Regions from separate parts of the Roseitalea sp. genome, predicted to be linked through region 2. Evidence: riboswitches for the same ligand, from Rfam matches in the RefSeq annotation. Region 2 holds a riboswitch; the other holds the start of a gene.
What was found. A riboswitch is a leader RNA that binds a small molecule or an ion and turns the genes downstream of it on or off. The one in region 2 is predicted to bind thiamine pyrophosphate.
Positions count from the first base shown of each region.

Region 1: another riboswitch for thiamine pyrophosphate. It lies ahead of AC5E6L_RS06130 (FAD-dependent oxidoreductase); the one in region 2 lies ahead of AC5E6L_RS07905 (ABC transporter substrate-binding protein).

Region 1 covers NZ_CFIFWG010000045.1:4,612-8,817, reverse strand. Annotated here, with positions in the region: gene AC5E6L_RS06140 (thiazole synthase) at 1-542, opposite strand, end outside; gene thiS (sulfur carrier protein ThiS) at 545-742, opposite strand; gene AC5E6L_RS06130 (FAD-dependent oxidoreductase) at 732-1,712, opposite strand; TPP riboswitch at 1,850-1,947, opposite strand; gene AC5E6L_RS06125 (MarR family winged helix-turn-helix transcriptional regulator) at 2,136-2,735, shown strand; gene AC5E6L_RS06120 (DUF6522 family protein) at 2,732-3,052, shown strand; gene AC5E6L_RS06115 (hypothetical protein) at 3,049-3,456, shown strand; gene AC5E6L_RS06110 (nucleoside hydrolase) at 3,683-4,206, opposite strand, start outside.
Region 2 covers NZ_CFIFWG010000066.1:3,971-8,176, forward strand. Annotated here, with positions in the region: gene AC5E6L_RS07900 (bifunctional folylpolyglutamate synthase/dihydrofolate synthase) at 1-1,064, shown strand, start outside; TPP riboswitch at 1,148-1,248, shown strand; gene AC5E6L_RS07905 (ABC transporter substrate-binding protein) at 1,651-2,541, shown strand; gene tenA (thiaminase II) at 2,538-3,206, shown strand; gene AC5E6L_RS07915 (ABC transporter ATP-binding protein) at 3,203-3,901, shown strand; gene AC5E6L_RS07920 (TenA family protein) at 3,898-4,206, shown strand, end outside.

The DNA of each region.
Region 1 (4,206 bases), on a different contig from region 2:
GCGTCCACCACCAGCGCGATGTCGGGGAACGCGGCCCGCAGGGTCCGCAGGCCGTGCGGATTGTTCAGCCCCTGGCCGGACCCGATCGGCGCGCCCCAGGGCATGAGCACCCGGCAGCCGGCATCCACAAGCCGCTTGGCAAGCACCTGATCCTCGGTCGTGTAGGGGAAGACCTTGAAGCCGTCGGCGCACAGCGCCTCGGCGGCCTCCACCAGGCCGAAAGGATCGGGTTGCAGCGTATCGGCGTGACCGATCACTTCGAGCTTGATCCAGTCGGTCTCGAAATATTCGCGCGCCATGCAGGCGGTGGTGATGGCCTCGCGGGCGGTGTGGCAGCCTGCCGTGTTGGGCAGAACATGAATGCCGAGCGCGCGGACGATATCCCAGAAGGCTTGTCCACTCTCACGCTCGCGCCGGAGCGAGACCGTGGCGACCGAGGCACCACTTTCGCGGAAGGCCGCTTCCATCACGGCCGGCGACGGATAGCGCGCCGTGCCGAGCATCATGGGGGTGGTCAGGCGTACGCCATAGAAATCGCGCATGCCTAGCCTCCCTGCATCGCGGTCAGCACTTCCAACCGGTCGCCGGGCGACAGCGCCGTCTCGTCGCGCGCGGCGGCGGGAACGAAGGTCCCGTTGAGCGCCGTGGCAACCCGCTGCTCGCCCCAGCCCAGCATTTGCAGCGCGTCCTCGACCGTGGCGGCCTCGACATCCTGCGGCACGCCGTTCACGTCAATTTTCATGGACGAGATCCCCTTTGTGTCCCTTGGCGAGACAGGCCGCCGCCTGTCGCGCCAAGGCCGGCGCCATGAGATAGCCGTGGCGGAACAGCCCGTTCACATGCAGCACGCGGCCGCGCCGGACGATGCGCGGCACATTGTCGGCAAAGGCCGGCCGCAGGTCGGCGCCCGTCTCGACGATTTCCGCCTCCGCAAAGCGCGGATCGAGCGCATAGGCCGAAGACAACAGCTCCAGCGCCGCACGGGCGGTCACGCCGGACCGATCGGCGCTTTCGATCTGCGTCGCGCCGAGCATGAAAAGCCCGTCCTCGCGCGGGACGACATAGAGCGGATGGCGCGGATGCAGAAGGCGTATGGGGCGGTGCAGCACGATCTCGCGGGAGCGCAGAACTATCATCTCGCCTCGCACCCCGCGCAGATCGCCGAGCGCGTCCCGCGCGGCCAGGCCCCGGCAGTCGATCACGGGGCCGGCAATGTCTTCCGGGCATATGTGTGCCCGTTCGATCGCGACGCCCTTGCCGGCAAGGTGCCCCACCAAATCGGCCAGCGCCCGTCGCGGTTCGATATGGGCTTCGTGCTTGAAGAAAAGTCCGTGCCGGTGGCGGCCTTCCAGTTCGGGCTCCAGCCGGGCGATGCCGGCACCGTCGACCGGTTCGTGCCCCAGGGTGCGGCCGGCGAACGCGTCGAGATCGGCCCGGTCGCGTTCGGGCGCGAGCACCAGCGTGCCGCGTTCGGTCACCTCGGTGACCGCGGCCCAGGCCGCAGCGGCGTCGCGGCCATGGGCGACGACGACCGGCTCTGCCAGCGCGCCCTCGCAGTCCGGCGCCAGCATGCCGCCGGCCCACCATGAACAGCCGTGCCGCTCGGGCGCGCCGGCCCGGTCGACCAAGTGCGGCGTCAGGCCCTGCTCAAGCAGGGCCCAGGCGGCCCAAAGGCCGGCCACGCCCGCGCCGATGACCGTAACGTCAGCCATCGGCCAGCGGGCGTCCGCGCCCCGGCTCGGTCTTGACAGATGTTTCGTGCATCCGGTGAGGATTGAGTCCAGGGTTCTCCATCTCTCCCCTTTCAGGCCGGGGAGACGCGATGACAATCAGGACGTTGGCGCCCGGAAGACGAACATCGCGGACTCCCTACGCCAGCATGATCTGGTTCAGGTTCGAAGGGTGCTTCTCAGAACGCGGCAAGCGCGGACGCCCCTGTCCAACGCTCCAAGGTTTAGGTGGCCCGCTTTGACGTGTCAATGCATTCGCCTCGAAGCGCCTGCGTGACCGATCAGCCGGACAGTCTCGAAGCGAAATCATTTTTAGTATCGTATCGAAATCATAATTTCGCCAAAGAAGTTTGGCATCGCTATCATATACAGTGACCCTCCAAGCTCTCGGGGAAGGACCTCGGCATGGCCAGCCGCGTGATCGCCGAATTGATCCTGCACCTTGGGCGCATCGCGTCGGGCGACGGCCTCGTGGGCGGGTTGACCCCGACACAGTGGACCGGATTGAGATATTTCGCCAGGGCCAACCGTTTCTCGCGCACCCCTTCGGCGTTCGCCGCGTTCCACGGCACGACGCGGGGCACCGCCTCCCAAACCATCAAGGGTCTGGTCGCGGACGGCTATCTGCAACAGGCCCGTTCCGACACCGACGGCCGAAGCGTCAGGCTGGATCCGACGCCGAAAGCCAGGGCGCTTTTGAAGGACGATCCCATCGAGGCCCTGGTGCGAGCCGCGGACGCTCTGCCCCCGGGCGTCCGCGGCAGTTTTTCCGCCGTGCTCCAGCGCTTGCTTGGGAGCGTTGCCTTGCAGGCGGGCAAACCGCTGTTCGGGACCTGTAAAACCTGCGTTTATTTCAGAGGGGACGGTTGCTGCCAGGACGGCGCGGACGCCTATGAATGCGGCTTTTTGAGCGAGCCCCTCGCGGCGGACGAATTGGAGCAGCTCTGCATCAATTTCTCATCCGGCAGGTTCGGGCAGCCGGGTATCGGAACGGCGCGGCGATGACGACGATTCCGCGTGCGGCCGTAGAGGTGAACAATGCACAGATCACCATCGATGCCGAAGTGCTGGCGCCCAGGCTCGGCCTGACGGTCGAAGCGCTGAAGCAGAACATGGCCAAGGGCCTGGTCGTGAGCCTTGCCGAAACCGGCCAGGACGAAGATGCGGGCCGCACGCGCCTGACGTTCCGATATCGCGCGCGGGCCTGGCGCGTCGTGATCGAAGCCGACGGCAGCCTGCTCGAAGACCCGTTGCCGATCGCCGCAGGCAAGCCTGCGAATGATGCGCTCAGCCTCTTCGACCTCGCCAGGGGCGCATCATGACGGCCGTCTCCGAAAACGCTTTGCCGACGACACAATCGCTGGCCGGACGGGCGCGGACACACCTTCAGAGGATCGCGGCGCGCGGTGAGCCGATCACATACAAGGCGCTGGCCGACGCGCTGGACCTTGTCCCTCCGAACACGATCCATCAGCTTACCGAAGCGCTCGAACGGCTGATGCGACAGGACGCGGCCAACGGACACCCCTTCATCGCGGCGCTCGTCATCAGCCGCGCCCGGGGCGGGATGCCGGCGCCCGGCTTTTTCGACATCGCCAAGGAACTGGGGCGCTTCGACGGCGACCCGTCGGGCCCGGACGCGGCGGCGTACCACGGCGCGATGGTCGATGAGGCAATCGCTTTCTGGCGCGGGACCGGCCTTCCGGGAGATGGTAGCGGTGCATGAGCAGTGACATTCCGACATCCGGCAAGCAGGCGCGTTTGCGCCTCGCTCCGGACACCATCACCATGCCGGCGCGCGCGCATATCGTCATCGTGGGGGCAGGTTTCGGCGGGCGCGCAAGCCTTGCCTGCGCTGTTCCGATACCGTGACCGAGGCCAGCTCGCCACGATCGGCCGCAAGGCGGCTGTCATCGCGTTCGGGCGCCTGCGCTTGAAGGGATGGCCCGCGGTCATGGCGTGCTGCGCGCATGGGGGCTCTCCAACGCGCCGCGTTCCGGCCATGCGAGGATGGCATCCATGATGTGGTCCACGAGGGGGCGCGCATCGACCGCGACGGCGACCTCGCAGTTTGCGCGCTTCGCCGGTCGAATGTTCGCCAGCCTGGCGGTGGTCAGATTGCGGAAATCGCAGACCGTCATGCCGCGCGTCAGCCCGTCGCCCGCCTCGATCTCGACCGGGCAGCGCGCATAGGTGATCAGGTCCGGAACGATGAAGGGGACCAGCGCGCACGGATCGTGCAGCGATGCGCTCGACAAGCCGTGGATCTCGTTCAGCCTGTCCCTGAAGAAGCCGAGCAGGGCGCCATAGGTGCGGGCGATGCGGCCGCCCGCGTTCAGCCGCTCGATGTCGCGGGCGGTCAGCCCGACCTGCCGCGTCACATTGAGGCCGACCAGCCAGAGCGGCACGCCGCTCGCAAAGACGATGTCCGCCGCTTCCGGGTCGCACCAGATGTTGAACTCGGCCACGGGCGTGG
Region 2 (4,206 bases):
GCTTCCGCATCGCCGGTGCGCTCGTCGACGACGCCGTGCTGGCCGGGGCGGTCGCGCGCGTGGCCGCCGCCAATGACGGCGCCAAGATCACCGTGTTCGAGATCCTGACGGCGGTCATGTTCGTCCTTTTCAGCGAGAACGAGGCGGACGCGGCGGTCATCGAAGTGGGCCTTGGCGGCCGCGCCGACGCGACCAACGTGATCGAGCGGCCCGCCGTCAGCGTCATCATGCCGATCGGTCTCGACCATCAGGCCCATCTCGGCGACACGGTCGGCCTGATCGCCGGCGAGAAGGCAGGCATCATGAAGCCGGGCGTTCCGGTGGTCATCGCCGCCCAGCCCTATGCGGAGGCGCGGGAGGTCCTGGCGGCGCGCGCCGAAGCGCACGGCTGCCCCGCGCGTCTCTATGGCGAGCACTTCATCGCCTTCGAGGAACATGGCCGCTTCGTCTTCCAGGACACCGAGGGCCTTTTGGACCTGCCGCTGCCCGCGCTGCGCGGCCGGCACCAGCTCGCCAATGCGGCTGTGGCGATCGCGGCGCTGCGCGCCGGCGGGTTCGTCATTACCGAAGCGGGCGCCGAGCGGGCGATGCAGGCGGTCGACTGGCCGGCGCGCATGCAGCGGCTTGCAAACGGCCATTTGACGGACATCGCCCCGCAGGGCGCCGAGATATGGCTCGACGGCGGACACAATCCGGACGGGGCGGCCATGGCCGCCGAATTCCTCGCCGCGCGCGAGGAAGAGGTCGAACGGCCCCTGTTCATGATCACGGGGATGCTCGAAGCAAAGGACGCGGCGGGGTATCTGCGCGTGTTCGAGGGGCTGGTCCGGCACGTCTTCACCGTGCCGGTGCCCGACAGCGAGGCCGGCCGCGATCCTGGCATGCTCGCGGGCCAGGCGCGCGAAGCGGGACTTTCGGCGGAACCGATGGACGATGTGGCGTCGGCCCTGCGCCTTATCGCCGAAAGCTGGAACGGGCTCGAACGGCCTCCGCGCATCCTGATCGGCGGCTCGCTCTATCTTGCCGGCGCCGTTCTGCGCGAGAACGGCACGCCACCCGCCTAGAGCGGTTTGTCATCAAGGACACCGTGACGGCTGTCCTTTCCGGAAATCGGTTTGACCAAAGGGGAGCTGGGCTGTAATCGATAATTGAACTGTTGGGGTGCCCGTACGGGCTGAGATGCGGCGACGCAAACCCATTGAACCTGAACCGGTTAGGACCGGCGTAGGAAACAGCACATGGACGCCCATATCCACATCGCTTTTGCCTGCATGCCCGGCCTGGTCCGCACCAGAGGGGTATGCGCATGGTGGCCAACGCACTGACGATGGCCGGCCCGGATTCGGGCGGCCTGATCACCTATGACGCAGCCAGTTTGCGCTTTGGCGGATTTCGCTTCGATGGCGCATCCGACCCCCCGCCAGCCACCACCTTCACCGCGCCGTCTGCGATAGCGCCCGGCGATTTCCTGCCCCGGCCAACGGGCCGTGCTGGCGCGCCGGTCGGGCCTGGCATGCGGCCGAACGGCTTTCGCGACATTGGAACGGGAAGACCAGGCTTCCCGCTCCTGGAGACGGATCCACGAGATTAAGGAGAACTTTCGTGAAACATCTGCTGACTGCCGCCGGCCTCCTGCTGGCGACGCCCGCCATGGCGCAGGACAAGGTGACCCTGCTGCTGGACTGGTTCATCAACCCTGACCATGGTCCGATCATCGTGGCGGAGGAGTTGGGCTATTTCAGCGATCAGGGCCTTGAGGTGGAAATCATCCCGCCCGCCGATCCGTCCGCGCCACCGAAACTGGTGGCGGCGGGTCAGGGCGACATCGCCATAAGCTACCAGCCAAGCCAGCATTTGCAGGTGGCCGAGGGCCTGCCGCTTATCCGGGTCGGCACGCTGATCGCGACACCGCTCAATTGCCTGTTGGTGGTCAAGGATGGCCCGATTCAGGAGATCAGCCAGCTGAAAGGCGGCAGGATCGGCTTCTCGGTCGCCGGGATCGAAGAGGCCGTCCTGACGGCGATGCTGGACCGGCACGGGGTTGGCCTTGATGAGGTGGAGATGGTGAACGTCAACTTCTCGCTTTCGCCTTCGTTGATGTCGGGCCAGGTGGATGCGGTGATCGGCGCCTACCGGAATTTCGAACTGAACCAGATGGAAATCGAAGGTGTCGAAGGCCGCTGCTTCTATGTCGAGGAAGAGGGCGTGCCGACCTATGACGAACTGATCTATGTCACCAATCCCGACCGCATGGACAAGGATCAGATCCGGCGCTTCCTGCGCGCCACGGAACTGGCCACCCAGTATATCGTGAACAACCCCGACAAAAGCTGGGAGCTGTTCAAGAATTATGCACCGGAACTCGATGACGCGCTGAACGCCAAGGCCTGGGTCGACACACTGCCGCGCTTTGCCTTGCGGCCCGAGGCGCTGGACGAAGGCCGTTATGCGCGCTTTGAGCGGTTTCTGGCCGACAGCGGCCTGATCGAAGGCACACGGCCCGTGTCCATGCTCGCCGTCGATCTGGGAGCGGAAGAATGAGTTTCGGTGCGACCTTCACCGCCTGGCGGGACATGACACCCCAATGGTCTGCCTATGCCAAGCACCGCTTCGTACGGGGGCTGGGCGACGGCAGCCTGCCCCGCGCGGCGTTCGTGCACTATCTGCGCCAGGATTACGTCTTCCTGATCCATTTTTCGCGCGCCTGGGCGCTGGCGGTCACCAAGGCCGACACGGTCGAGGAGATGCGGCTTGCGGCGGGCACGGTCAACGGGCTGATCAACGGGGAGATTGCATTGCACATCAAGACCTGCGCCAAAGCGGGTATTGATGAGGCAGATCTGTTTGCCACCGAAGAGCGGCCGGAAAATCTTGCCTACACGCGCTATGTGCTCGATGCCGGCCATTCCGGCGACCTGCTGGATCTGCTGGCGGCACTGGCGCCTTGCGTGATGGGCTATGGCGAGATCGGGGCGGCATTGGCTGCCTCGTCACGCTCGGATACCTATGCCGGCTGGATCGCGACCTATGCCGGCGACGACTATCAGCAGGTATGTCGCGATGTGGGCGCATTGCTTGACGGTGCGGTAGCGCGACGTCTGGGCGATGATCCGCAAACCAGTCCCCGCTGGGCGGCGCTGCACAAACGGTTCGCCACGGCGACAAGGCTGGAAGTGGGCTTCTGGGACATGGGGTTGTCCCCTTGACCGCGCTTTCGCTGTCCGGATCGGCCTCGATCGACGGGGTACCCATTTTCACCGGGATGGATTTGACGCTTGCGCCCGGCCGGTGGACCTGTCTGCTTGGCGCCAGCGGGGTGGGCAAATCCACCGTTCTGCGGCTCTTTGCCGGCTTGGATGATGCGATCGAACTTGACGGCACGATTGAAGGCGCGGGCAATGTCGCGCTGATGGCGCAGGACGATCTGTTGCTGCCTTGGCTGACCGCTTTGGACAATGTCCTGATCGGCGCGCGGCTGCGGGGCGAGGCGCCGGATCCAGCGCGCGGCGCGCAGGTCCTGTCGCGTGTCGGACTTGCCGGTCATGCAGACAAGAAACCGGGCAGCCTTTCGGGCGGGCAACGGCAACGCGTGGCTCTGGCGCGCACGCTGATGGAGGACCGCCCGGTCGTTCTGCTGGATGAGCCTTTCTCCGCGCTCGACGCGCTGACCCGCCTGCAAATGCAGGATCTGACGGCGGAGCTTTTGTCCGGTCGGACCGTGCTTTTGGTGACCCATGATCCCGGCGAGGCGGCGCGGCTCGGACAGACGATCGTGATCATGGCCGCCGATGGCCTGCTGGATGTGCCGGCACCGCCCGGAACCATCCCCCGCCCGGTGGACGGTGCCGATGTGCTGCGAACACAGGCGGACCTTTTGGGCCAACTGAGGAGACAGATATGAACGCGACCGAGTTTCTCAGATCGCAGGTTGCCGAAGAGTGGCGCGCCGCGACGACGCACGCCTTTACCGATGCGCTGGCAGACGGGTCGCTGGATCGCGAAAAAATGGCCGGATACCTGCAACAGGACTACCAGTTCGTCGATGGCTTCGTGCGGCTGCTGGCCTGCGCGGTGGAACACGCGCCCAGCCTTGCCGACGCGGTGCCGGGGGCGCGGTTCCTGGGCCTGATTTGCGGGCCGGAGAACACCTATTTCCTGCGTGCCCTCAAGGCGCTGAACGTGCCGGAAGCCGCCACGCCCGCCCCC